4 regions of the Mesorhizobium sp. USDA 4413 genome follow, and region 3 is predicted to be linked to each of the others. Evidence: riboswitches for the same ligand, from Rfam matches in the RefSeq annotation. Region 3 holds a riboswitch; each other region holds the start of a gene.

Evidence for each region. A riboswitch is a leader RNA that binds a small molecule or an ion and turns the genes downstream of it on or off. The one in region 3 is predicted to bind cobalamin.
Region 1: linked by a shared signal. The riboswitch ahead of bluB (5,6-dimethylbenzimidazole synthase) and the one ahead of metE (5-methyltetrahydropteroyltriglutamate--homocysteine S-methyltransferase) in region 3 are both predicted to bind cobalamin.
Region 2: linked by a shared signal. The riboswitch ahead of ACVMIM_RS25525 (DUF1636 family protein) and the one ahead of metE (5-methyltetrahydropteroyltriglutamate--homocysteine S-methyltransferase) in region 3 are both predicted to bind cobalamin.
Region 4: linked by a shared signal. The riboswitch ahead of ACVMIM_RS16810 (CbtB domain-containing protein) and the one ahead of metE (5-methyltetrahydropteroyltriglutamate--homocysteine S-methyltransferase) in region 3 are both predicted to bind cobalamin.

The regions. Positions count from the first base shown of each region.
Region 1 is NZ_JBVPRP010000001.1:2,992,800-2,995,925, forward strand. Features, by position in the region: gene ACVMIM_RS14340 (hypothetical protein) at 1-486, shown strand, start outside; gene bluB (5,6-dimethylbenzimidazole synthase) at 499-1,230, opposite strand; cobalamin riboswitch at 1,273-1,451, opposite strand; gene ACVMIM_RS14350 (histone deacetylase family protein) at 1,569-2,495, shown strand; gene ACVMIM_RS14355 (exodeoxyribonuclease VII small subunit) at 2,499-2,750, shown strand; gene ACVMIM_RS14360 (DUF2277 domain-containing protein) at 2,789-3,055, shown strand; gene ACVMIM_RS14365 (pirin family protein) at 3,065-3,126, shown strand, end outside.
Region 2 is NZ_JBVPRP010000001.1:5,204,682-5,207,807, reverse strand. Features, by position in the region: gene cobN (cobaltochelatase subunit CobN) at 1-341, opposite strand, end outside; gene cobW (cobalamin biosynthesis protein CobW) at 360-1,397, opposite strand; gene ACVMIM_RS25525 (DUF1636 family protein) at 1,399-1,824, opposite strand; cobalamin riboswitch at 1,865-2,067, opposite strand; gene ACVMIM_RS25520 (winged helix-turn-helix domain-containing protein) at 2,097-3,126, opposite strand, start outside.
Region 3 is NZ_JBVPRP010000001.1:2,582,450-2,585,575, forward strand. Features, by position in the region: partial or broken gene metE (5-methyltetrahydropteroyltriglutamate--homocysteine S-methyltransferase) at 1-950, opposite strand, end outside; cobalamin riboswitch at 1,046-1,246, opposite strand; gene ACVMIM_RS12415 (adenosine kinase) at 1,576-2,568, opposite strand.
Region 4 is NZ_JBVPRP010000001.1:3,489,616-3,492,741, reverse strand. Features, by position in the region: gene ACVMIM_RS16820 (PilZ domain-containing protein) at 4-276, opposite strand; gene ACVMIM_RS16815 (histidine phosphatase family protein) at 423-998, opposite strand; adenosylcobalamin (AdoCbl) riboswitch at 1,084-1,227, shown strand; gene ACVMIM_RS16810 (CbtB domain-containing protein) at 1,228-1,437, shown strand; gene ACVMIM_RS16805 (CbtA family protein) at 1,485-2,225, shown strand; gene ACVMIM_RS16800 (hypothetical protein) at 2,232-2,858, shown strand; gene ACVMIM_RS16795 (cation diffusion facilitator family transporter) at 3,085-3,126, opposite strand, start outside.

The sequences.
Region 1 (3,126 bases), 410 kb from region 3:
ATCAACACCGTCATCCGCATCTCGCTGACCTATGTCGACGAGATCATTCTCGGCTACAACATCCGCATCAATTCGAACTCGCCTTTCGAGACGGCGCGGCAAGGCGTCGTGCTCTATGCGCAGAACGGCAAGCACATGGTCAAGAATGCCGTCTGGCTGGCGGTGATCATGTGGGGCGTGTCCTTCGTCATCTTCCTGTTGATGTTGGCGCCCGCCGCCGCGATCCTCTGGGTCATGCCCGGACAATTGGCCGGCTGGGCCTTCGTGCTTGCCATCGTCTTTGCCTGGGCCTTCAAGGCCGCCTTCATCGAGCCTTTTGCAATCGCGTCCTTGATGCAGGTCTATTTTGAGGCGATCGAGGGGCAGGCGCCGAATCCAGAATGGGACCGCCGGCTCGCCGAGGCCTCGTCCAAATTCAGGGAACTGCGCGACAAGGCGCTGGGCTCCTTCGGCGGCTCGCGCTGGGATACGCCCCGGGCCGCTTGATCGGCGGCCTGATCAGAGCTTCGGCGCGCCGCCAAGCCTTGCGATCGCCGATTTCAGCGGCGCCTCGCCTGCGCCGCTGAAAGTCTCGCTCATGACCAGTTCGGGCAGCGGCAGGCGCTTGCCCCAACCATGCGCCTCGAGGTCCGGCTTCGGCGCGAATTGCGAGACGCGGCCGACGCACAGATAGGCGATCGGCGTGACATGCTCGGGGATCGACAACAGCCGCTTCAGCGCCTCCGTCTCGATGATGCTCACCCAGCCGACGCCGACATCCTCGGCGCGTGCCGCCAGCCAGAAATTCTGCACCGCGCATACGGTGCTATAGAGATCCATCTCCGGATTGTGCCAGCGCCCGAGCGGCGAGTCCTTCGAGCGCTGCCGGTCGCAGGTGATGCAGAGGTTAAGCGCGCTTTCGCAGATGCCTTCAAGCTTCAGCTTGCGGTACAGCGCCTGCCGCTCCGCCTCGATCGCCGGCAGTTCCTGCTCGCGCGCGGCGAGGAACAGGTCGCACACCTGCCGCCGCCTTGCCATGTCGCGGATGACGATGAAATTCCACGGCTGCATATAGCCGACCGATGGCGCATGGTGCGCGGCGGTGAGCAGGCGCGCCAGCACATGGTCGTCGAGATCGTCGGGGACAAAATGGCTGCGCACGTCACGCCTGGTGAATATCGCCCGGTAGACCGCGTCGCGCGCCAATTGGTCAAAGTCGTCGCCGCTCGCGGCGATCGCTGCTGCCGTCATCGCTTTTCCCCTTGCGACAAGCAGTCACCCGCCTGACCAAGCGGGCGACCATGTCTGCCGGGCCGGTCTTCTGGCTCGGGATCGTCCCGCTCCGGCGCCTTCCCGTCTGAGACAGTGGCGTTTGCCGGCGCGGTCCCCCTCACAGCGTTGGGCACGCCACGGAGTTCAACCGTGTTCCCGATTCTCCCGCGTCGCGGGCACCAGGCAGCGGGATGACCTTACCGCGAAGCCTGGGCTGCGCCAATGGCGCCAGCGACACACGGGCTGACGCAATTTTCCCCAGCCATTCGGCTTTTCAAACATGGTCATCCACGCCGCGGGTGCCTAGATTAGGCGCCATGGCCACCCGTCTCTACACGCACCCGATCTTCCTCGAACACCTCACGCCGCCCGGCCACCCCGAGCGGCCCGACCGCCTGCGCGCCATCGAGCGCGTGCTCGACGACGAGGCGTTTTCGGCGCTCGAGCGCGTCAAGGCGCCCGAGGGCGACGAGGCGACGATCCTTTACGCGCACCCCGAGAACTTCGTCGAGCGTGTGCGCGCGGCGATTCCTGAGAGCGGCATCGTCTCGATCGATGCCGATACCAGCGCCAGCCCCAAAAGCTGGCAGGCCGTGGTGACGGCGATCGGCGCGGCCAACGCTGCCGTCGACGATGTCTTCGAGGGCCGTGCCGCCAATGTCTTCGTCGCCGCCCGCCCGCCGGGCCATCATGCTGAAAAGACCACGCCGATGGGTTTCTGTCTGTTCAACACGGCGGCCATCGCCGCCCGTTACGCGCAGAAGAAGCACCACGCCGAGCGCGTCGCCATCGTCGACTGGGACGTCCATCACGGCAACGGCACGCAGGACATCTTCTGGGACGATCCGTCGGTGCTCTATTGCTCGACGCACCAGATGCCGCTTTACCCGGGCACTGGCGCGAAGAGCGAGACCGGCGCCGGCAACATCGTCAACGCGCCGCTCGCGCCCCAGACCGGCAGCGACCTGTTCCGCGACGCCTTCCTGTCGCGCGTGCTGCCGTCGATCGACGCGTTCGCGCCCGACCTGATCATCATTTCCGCCGGCTTCGACGCGCACCACCGCGATCCGCTGGCCGAGATCAACCTGACCGAGGACGATTTCGACTGGGCGACCGGCCAACTGATGGAGCGCGCCGCCCGCCTCAGCGCCAATAGGCTCGTCAGCCTGCTGGAAGGCGGCTACGATCTGCAGGGACTGGCATTTTCAGTCGCCGCCCATGTCGGGCGGCTGATGAAGGGATAGAGTATGGCAGTGGAAGGCAATGAGGACGTCAAGGCGATGAGCTTCGAGCAGGCGCTCGACGCGCTGGAGAAGATCGTCGATGATCTGGAACGCGGCGATGTCCCGCTCGACCAGTCGATCCGGATCTACGAGCGCGGCGAGGCGCTGAAGGCGCATTGCGACCGGCTGCTGAAAGCGGCCGAGGACAAGGTCGAGAAGATCAGGCTGTCGCGCGACGGCAGGCCGGTCGGCACGGAGCCGTTGGACGCGGAATAATTTGGGTGGGCAGAGCAAGCAGGTAAGGAGTTCAAGCCATGTGCCGCAACATCAAGACCCTGGCCAATTTCGAACCGCCGGCGACCAATGACGAAGTGCATGACGCAGCGCTGCAGTTCGTGCGCAAGCTGAGCGGCTCGACGAAGCCGTCCAAGCGCAACGAGCACGCTTTTTATCATGCAGTGGAAGCGATCGCGGCCGCTGCGCGCGAATTGATCGACTCGCTCGAAACCAACCAGGAACCGCGCAATCGCGAGGTAGAGGCGGCCAAGGCGAAGGCCAGATCGGCGCTGCGTTTCGGCTGAGGAACCTATATGAGCTTTTTTCCCGGAAACGACCCCGAGCCCGGCGACGCTTTCGCCTGCGATCAGATCGA
Region 2 (3,126 bases), 2.6 Mb from region 3:
AGCAGCGCCAGCTTGATATCCCGCTCGCGTGTGACCGCGGCGAGCTGGTCGCAGCCATAGCGCCACCAGTCATAACCGCCCAGGATGCGGACGAGCACCACTTTGGCGTGACGGGCAACGCTGTCGATCCATAGGTCCACCGACATCGGGTGGCGAAGGTCGCGCAGCGCCGCCAGCCGCATGGACGGCAGCCGCGCCGCATCGGCCTTCCAGGCGGCGGCCAAGCCGGCGAGATCGCTGTCGGTGAAGGACAGCGCCACGACATCTGCAGGCTTCTGCCTGAGGTCGATCGGCTCGGCGAGATCGTCGAGCGAAGCGGATGACGTGGTGAGGATATGCATCGCTTTTTCGTGTTGGTATCAGCCCGCGAGAATACGCTCGATCGCCGGGCGGTTCAGCCCCTTGAGGCCGATGACGACCAGCCGCGAGCGGCGATCGTCCTCGGCTGTCCAGGCGCGGTCGTAATAGTGGTTGACGCGCGGGCCGACCGCTTGCAGCAAAAGCCGCATCGGCTTGCCGCCGACCTCGACGAAGCCTTTGACGCGCAGCACGTTCTCCTGCTCGGCGGCAAGGGCGACGCGCTTGGCCAGTTCATCGGGATTGGCGACCGACGGGATGTCGATAACGAAGGAATCGAAATCGTCGTGCTCATGGTCGAGCTCGTCGTCGTGATGGGTCTTGCGGTTTTCGATGTCGTCCTCCACCGCAAGGCCAAGACCGAGCAGCACGGAGGGGTCGACCTTGCCCTGGGCGGTCGGCACCACCTTGACGGCGCGCGCCACATGCTCGCCGATGACGGCATTGGCGCGCTCGGAGCCTGCCGCATCCATCAAATCGCTCTTCGATAAGATGATCAGGTCGGCGCAGGCGATCTGGTCCTCGAACACTTCTTCGACCGGGTCGTCATGGTCGAGGGAATCGTCGGCTGCGCGCTGCGCCTGCAGCGCGTCCATGTCGGAGGCGACGCGGCCGTCGGCCAATGCCGGGCCGTCGACCACGGCTACGACGCCGTCGACGGTGACGCGGCTCTTTACCGTCGGCCACTGGAAGGCCTGCACCAGCGGCTTCGGCAGAGCGAGGCCGGAGGTCTCGATCAGGATGTGGTCGACCTTCGGCGTGCGCGACAGGATTTGGTCAAGGGCAGGGACGAAATCGTCGGCGACGGTGCAGCAGATGCAGCCATTAGCGAGCTCGACGATGTTTTCCTCCGGACAGGCATCGACGCCGCAACCTTTAAGGATCTCGCCGTCGATGCCGACATCGCCGAACTCGTTGACGATGATCGCCAGCCGCTTGCCCCTGGCGTTTTCGAGCAAGTTGCGGATCAGCGTCGTCTTGCCGGCGCCGAGAAAGCCGGTGACGACGGTGCAGGGAACACGGGAAACGGAAGCGTTCATGTCAGTCCTTCAGCATGTCGAGGGGAGGGATGCGGGCAACCAGGCCGCGCTTGAGGGAATCGGGTCGGCCGCGCCAAGGGATCAGGCCGTCGGTCGAGGTAGCGAAGAGCTTTGCGCCGGCGACGAGATCGGCGCCGCTGGTCGTCTCCAGATCGCCGAAGACGTAACTCCAGCAGCCGTCGCGCAGCAGCGCTGCGCTTAGCCGGCGCTTGCAGTTGCCAAGGCATTCGACGGTGCGGATGTTGATCTTTTCGCCGGAAGCCGCCCGGCGCGTGCCCTCGGCCAGCAGCGCGCCGGCGCGCGGATGCGCGTCCGAGCCGGTCTCGTCACGGCAAGAGGAGCAGACGATGACGGTCACGCCGGCCAGCGCGTCGGGCTCGAACGAAATGTCCGAACTGTTTGCCGGGAAACTGCCGTTGCGATCCAAAACCAGGCTCCTTGCCCGGAAAACCCGCCGGGCATTCGGATACTTAAAGTCTCAGACGGCAGGTCTCCTGGCTCGCGGGTCGTTGCCTCAGATGCCGCCTTCCCGGGAACGTCCCAGTGGTTTTCGGCCAAGGCTCGTCGCTTACAGTTGCGGGGACAGCCGCGGATTTGGGTTTTGACCCGCACCGCATTCCCTCTTGGCTCCTCCCTTTGCCGGGAGAAGACCGTCTGCGGCGGATTTAGGCTTACGGCTAGGCGCCTGTCAACGCGCGGCTACGACACCTTGATGTCGGTCAGCGCCGGTCCGAGGTCGCCGGCCGGCGTCACTTCGATCGCCTCGAGGCCGAGCCAGGCCTGCATCTGCTTCAGTTCATCGAAAAGCTGGGCGGCGGTTTCGGGCGGCGCGCCTGCTTCGGCATAGGCGGCATGGACGCGCAGGACGCTCGCCGGCCGATCAGCCCTCAGATCGACACGGGCGACAATCCGGTCGCCAAGCAGGAAGGGCAGCACGTAATAGCCGTATTGGCGCTTTTCGGCCGGCGTGTAGATCTCGATGCGGTAGCGGAAGCCGAACAGCTTTTCGGTGCGCGTGCGTTCGAAAACCACGGGATCGAAGGGGGCGAGTAGGGCCCGCGCCTCTATCCGGCGCGGAACACGGGCGTCCTTGTGGAGATAGGCAGGCTTGTCCCAGCTCTCGACCTTCACCGGCAGCAATTCGCCGGTTTCGACCAGTTCCTCGATGCGGTCTTTCGTGTCTCCCGGCGCGAGACGGAAATAGTCGCGCAGGTCGCTATAGGTGGCGACGCCGTGGGCACGTGCCGAGATGCGCAGCAATTCGCGATGCGCGTCCTCGACCGACGGTACGGGGAGGTCGAGCACCGCCTGCGGCAAAACGCGCTCGGGCAGGTCGTAATAGCGTTCGAAGCCGCGCCGGTAGGCGGTGGTGATGCGTCCGGCCCAGAACAGCCATTCGAAAGCGTGCTTGGCCTCGCTCCAGCCCCACCAGCCGCCATTGCCCTTATGGCCCTCGATGTCGGAAGCGGCGATAGGCCCGCGATCGGCGACCTCTCTATATATCTCGTCTATCATTTCCTTGCGCTCACGGCCCCATTTGGCAAGGCCGAGATACATCTCGTCACCCTGCTCGGCGCGCTGCATGCGCCAGCGCATCAAAGGATAGGTCTCGACAGGCAGGAACGACGCCTCATGCGCCCAATATTCAAAGACGGAGCGCTTGCGGGTGACAGCGGCATTGTCGAGCAGCGTAAGCGGGTAGGGGCCGAGGCGCGAATAGAGCGGCATA
Region 3 (3,126 bases):
CGCCAGACGTTGCGGCCGTTGACCAAGCCAAGCGAAAGCACCAGGTCCTTAGGCGCGAGCCGACCAGCCGTCTCCAACTGTTCGGGAGCACGCGAGAGATCAAGATGCAGGCCCGCCACAGGCAGCGATATCGCCGTCTCGAGATTGTCTCCCAACGGCCCGAAATAGGTACCCAGCATGATCTTCAGCTCGGGCGCGGCCTTCGACAGCTGCCCATAGGCAAATTCAAGTGCAGCTCGTTCGTTCGGGTTTAGGTCGAGCACAAGCGCTGGTTCATCGATCTGCACCCAATCGGCTCCCGAGAATTTCAGCCTCCGCAGGAGTTGCTCGTAGACGGGAAGAAGCCGCGGCAGGAGCGCCAGGGGATTGAAACCTTCGGAGGGCGACTTCGCCAGCTTGAGAAAAGTGACCGGTCCAAGGATGACCGGGCGTGTATGAATGCCCAGGGCTTTAGCCTCGATGAAGTAATCAACCGGTTTGGTCGACGAGAGTGTGAATGCCTGATCGTCGTCAAGTTCTGGCACAATGTAATGATAGTTGGTGTCGAACCATTTGGTCATTTCCATCGCAGTTAGGGTAGGGCAAGCCGCACGCTCCCGGCCAGAGTCGCAATTCCCCGTCTGACCTTGGTTGCCGCGTGCCATGGCGAAATAGGTATCGAGCGGGACCTCGCCGCCATTCCATTCGTAGCGGGACGGCACGGCGCCGACCATGGCGGCGGTGTCGAGTACATGGTCGTAGAGCGAAAAATCGTTCGATGGGATTTTCGACACACCGCGATCGCGCTGCTCCTCCCAGCTCGCGGCACGGAGCGCCTTTGCCGTCGCGAGAAGGTCGGCAGCGCAAGATTTTCCTGACCAATAGCTTTCTAGCGAGAATTTCAATTCTCGCCTGCGACCGATACGCGGCAAACCAAGCGTTGCTACAGGAATTTGCTGAGAGAGAGTCATGCGATACCCCGATGGTTGGGGCGTGGGGGACAACGAAGGCGCCAGTAGGCCGGTACGAACGCCGGGCTGCAGCGGCCACCGAGACACCCCGCCCGTGGACAAAAGTTGCCGTGGCAGGTCTCCTGGCTCGGGGGTCATAGCCTCTACCCGTCTTCCCGAGGCTGTTCGCCTCAGTGACATGAGTGGGGGTCGGCTCGCCTCTAACAGTTGCGGGGGCAGCGCCGGCATCGCACCGGCTTCCCTCTTAGCTCCGCTGCAGCAGCGCCGTACGGAGAACCATGGCTTGGACACAATCACAGCAGTCAGCTCTTTTGTCAACCTCGAATAAAGAAATCTTTATGTCATTATGTGAACGCGCTTGTACTGTCGGCGTGATTTCCAAGTCCGCAGAGGACGAACTTTTCGATCGTGAATACGTTTAATTCGGCACGCGGTAAGTGAGATTGGCTACGTGAAGCCAGACCTTGGCTGCTGCGGGTGACCGGCCAAATCGACAAATGGCGCGCTGTGCAGAACTGGGCCAAACGGCGGTTCAACGCGGCTGCGCAAGGGCTGTGAGCCCGGGCCTTGTCGGACCGATTGGGGCGCGAGGGCGGGGTGGCGCGCCAGCAGAACCGCGAGGCCCCTAAAGCAGCCCGGCCTGCTCGGCCTCACGGCGCAGGTTCTGGCGCGGACGAGGGCCGATCTGCTGGATCACCAGCCCGGCGGCCAGCGAACCGAGATCGCCGCAATCCTTGAGGCTGCGCCCGCTCGTGTAGCCGTAGAGGAAGCCGGCGGCATAAAGGTCACCGGCGCCGGTCGTGTCGACCAGTTCCTTGATCCTCGTCGCCTCGATGGTGACGGTTTCGTCGCCGCGCACGATCACCGAGCCTTTTTCGGAACGTGTGACGGCGGCTATTTTGCAATCCTTGCGGATGGCGGCGAGCGCCTCCTCGAAAGAAGCGGTCTGGTAGAGCGATTTGATCTCGTGACTGTTGGCAAAGACGATGTCGACGGTGCCCGACCGCATCAGCTCGAGGAACTCGTCGCGGTAGCGGTCGACGCAGAAGGAATCCGACAGCGTCATCGAAACCTCGCGGCCTGCCGCATGCGCCAGCCTGGCGGTCTGCCGGATCGCTTCCTTGGCGCGCGGCGGATCCCACAGATAGCCCTCGAAATAGGTCACCTTGGCGCCGGCGGCCTTGTCGGCCTCGACATCCTCGGGGCCAAGTTCGACGCAGGCGCCGAGATAGGTGTTCATCGAACGCTCGCCGTCGGGAGTGACAAAGATCATCGAGCGCGCGGTTGGCGGTTCGCCCGCGAGCGGCTTGGTGTCGAACGCAACGCCCTGGGCGTGAATGTCATGGGTGTAGATGTCGCCCAGTGCGTCGTTCGACACCTTGCCGAAGAAGGCTGCCCGCCCGCCGAGACTGGCGACGCCGGCCGCCGTGTTGCCGGCGCTGCCGCCGGAAGCCTCGATCGCCGGCCCCATGCGGCTGTAAAGCAATTCGGCGCGCCTGGCGTCGATGAGGTTCATCGCCCCCTTGATGATGCCGTTGGTCTCGAGAAAGGCTTCGTCGCACTGCGCGATGATGTCGACAATGGCATTGCCGATGCAAAGCACGTCATATTCGGGCATCGATATCTCCAACGACTGCGGGCCCACGCCGGCCGGGCGCGATCAGTTGGGATGACTTTCCGCATGCCGATCTATTCGGCACGAGTCTCGCGGCGCCGCGAGCCTTGCATCGCGCCGTAAGTGCCAGCCTCTCCCAGGTAGAGTCAGGTTCTTCGCACAGGTCGCAGCTTTGTGACCGGAAACAAATGCATCCGGATTGACCTCGCTGACGTCAAACCGCCTTAGGGATCTACCATTTTTAGTAATTTGGTGTTGCAAAGCCTCTGTGAATTTTCTGGAAGGATTTGTTACAAATGCTCAAATGTTTCGCCGGAGACGATCCGAGGTGGTAGCGAGCTGATGGTGCCGCGCGACGGGACGTGCAAGACGGCTATTTGACCGGTTACTCCGCCGTCTGGCCGGTCTCAGCTGATTAACCGTGTCGTGAAGCAGATAACAGGTGCCCACCTTGCCCCGTTAGACAGAGCGCGCGGACGCCCGAGAGGGATTGCTGGCCTGACCGTGCAGCGCCGGCGAAGTCACGCGACTGGCGCGACCATTTCCGGCCAATCTCGCCAA
Region 4 (3,126 bases), 910 kb from region 3:
GCGTCAGTCCTTCGGCGCGTTGCTGTAGAGCGCCACGCCAACGCGGTCGTTGCGCCGCCACCGAACCAGTGCGCGATAGGCCGTATCGTCGGCCGGAACCTCTAGCAGGAAGCGTTCCGGGACGTCCATATCGGCGGCCACGCGCAATTCCGCACCCTGCTCGTGCTGATTCCTGAGCGAGCAGCCGATCCGAACGCCATTGGCAATGATGGTGGCCTCCTTGAGTACGAATTCGCGCACATGAAGACGGCGCTCGATCTCGGGATAATCGGCCATAGGCGACGGACTCCTCGGGCAAGGCTCTCCTCGCCGCGAGACAGCACCATAGCAGCGAGGCGTTTCCGTTCCGTTAGCGATCGCTGAAATGGCGAAGTTCGTCTTCGCCGGCGGCCGCTCGTCGCCAGGTAACCGCTTTCCCGGCGCTATTTCGCGCCGACGACCATGCCGCTCGTATGCAGCACCCAGCGGCGGCCGTCGCTGCGGAATTCGGTGAGCGACAGCGGCTCGATGTCGATTTTCCAGACCGCGGAGAGCGGCGCGCCCAGCACATGCACCATGGCGGCGCGGATCGGCACGGCATGGGTTAGCGCAACGGTGTGGCCGCTTGCGCCGGCCAGGCGCTCGATCAGCGCCTCGACACGGAGGGCGACCGCGGCAAGCGACTCGCCGCCGTGGGGTGCTGCGTCCGGATCGGAAAGCCAAGCCGCCATGCCTTCTGGATCTTCCGCCCGCACCTCCTCGAAACCTTTGCCGGCCCAGCGCCCGAAATCCTGCTCGGCAAGCAGCGGCTCGACGGTTGCCTCGAGGCCGAGCGCGTCGGACGTCTGGCGCGCTGCAAGCGCCGGGCTTGTCCAGATGCGATCGGCGCGGCGCAGCGAAGCGGCCAGCGAGCCGGCGCGATCGAGGGCTCTCGGCTCCAGCGCTTCGTCGTTCGGAAACCGGCCCTTGCGCGTGGCCTGCGTCGCGCCGCTTGCGATCATCGTCAGGCGGGCGAGCATCCCAAAACTCCGTGGCCCAGTGAAATTTCGGCCGCGCGAAGCCGCCTTGGCCATTACATGTCGTTGACAGGCGAACGAAGTGCTGACAAGTGTTTTAGCGCTATACGGGATTGGAAGCCGGTGCGAATCCGGCACGGTCGCGCCACTGTGATCGGCACCAGCCGAAAGTCAGGCCTTATTCCGCAGCATTGTTCGATCAACGGGACGCAGTATCCCACGGGAGGTCAATATGTCCGACACCACCTTCGCCCCCAGCTACGGTCCGGTTGCGATTCCGGTTCGCGAGCTTTTGCCCTGGGCCATCTTCGCGGGCCTGATGCTGATGATGGCGATCTATTTCGTCGGTGCGGAAGAAGGCGCCACCTCGCTGATCCGCGGCACGGCGGTGCACGAATTCGTGCATGACGGCCGTCACCTGCTGGGCTTCCCCTGCCACTGAAGCGGTTCAGCATCGCTGAACCCGCTTTCGACAAAGGGTTCTTGGACATGGTTGGAAAACTTTTGCTGCGCGGCATGCTTGTCGGGCTGGTTGCGGGGATTCTGGCATTCGCCTTCGCCCGCGTCTATGGCGAGCCGCAGGTCGACAAGGCGATCGCCTTCGAGGAACAGCAGGCCCAGGCCGCCGGCGAGGCGCCGGAACCCGAGATGGTCAGCCGCGCCACGCAAGCCGGCATTGGCCTGGCGACAGGCGTGCTGGTCTATGGCGCCGCCCTCGGCGGACTGTTCTCGCTGGTCTTCGCCTATGCTTATGGCCGCCTGGGCTCGCTCAGTCCGCGCGGCACTTCGGCGCTCATCGCGCTGCTCGGCTTCCTTGCCGTGATCGTGGTTCCCAGCCTGAAATACCCCGCGAACCCGCCGGCGGTCGGCAATGCCGAGACCATCGGCTACCGCACCGAGCTGTTCTTCATCATGATCGTGGTCTCGATCGCGGCGATGGTGGCGGCGGTCGGGCTGGCGCAGCGGCTATGGAACCGGCTCGGCGCCTGGAACGCCTCGATCGTCGCGGGCCTCGCTTTCCTCGTCGTCTTCGCGCTGGTGAAGGCGGCCCTGCCCGACATTAATGAAGTGCCGGAGAACTTCTCGGCGACGGTGCTCTGGCAGTTCCGCATCGCCTCGCTCGGCATCCAACTGGTGCTGTGGACCGTCGTCGGGCTCGGCTTCGGCGCTGTTGCCGAGCGGGTGGTCGCAGTGCGCGACCAGCGCAGCAGAACACGCCGCTACGCCTGAAATCCGATGCGTTGGCTGCCATGGTCTCATGCCCTGGCGGCCAATTTCTTTTTGGCGACCACCCTGCTGGTCATTCTGGCCACATCCGCGCAAGCGCATAACGGGTCCTCGGCCCCGCCTCCCCCCGGCATCCAGATCCCCAGCCTGACCCACGGCCAGATGGCGGTGATCGCGCGCTATCGCGGCGATATCCTGGACCTTGCCCAGCGCCAGACCGCGACCGATCCGACCTTCAGACGGCTCTATAATCACGGCAATCTGCAGTTCACCTACTGCCTCTGGGGCCTGATGCCGAGCAGCCTTAGCGACGAGGAAAGCCCGTTCAACGAATGCAGCCACGCCTATCTCGCCACCGCCAAGGCGCTGCTCACCCATATGGCGACGATGGTGTCAGCCGAGCGCGAGGCCAAAGCTCTGATCTCCGACATCGATGCCGAGATGGTGCGCAGCGGCGCATCCTGGATCCTTTGCCAGTATAGCGGCGAGGCCTTCAGCACCGGCGCGGTCGTCGAACCGCGCTGGCGGGATATGTTCTTCCACCTGCCGAGCCTGGCGGTGCTGCTTGCCACCGTTGCAGCGCTGATCGGGGCCAGTTGGGTGATCTTCGGCGGGCCGCGGACCCGCACAGCTTAGCCGGGCGCTGCGCACCGGCGTACGCATCGGCCATTGTCCGGCTCCCGGATTCGAGGACGGGCAGCTGACTTTCACGCGGTCGTTTCGTGATTCCGAAGGGCAGCTACGTTGGTCCGTTTGGCGTCGAACAGCCGAGCTGCGAGGCGGAAGGCAGACATCTGCGCTGCGCGCCCTGTGTCGCGATAACGTCAGTTGGATTCGCGCCGGCACTCAAATATCGCCTACATCACGCGTGCGCGTGCTCATGGTGATGCCCTTCCGGCTCGGC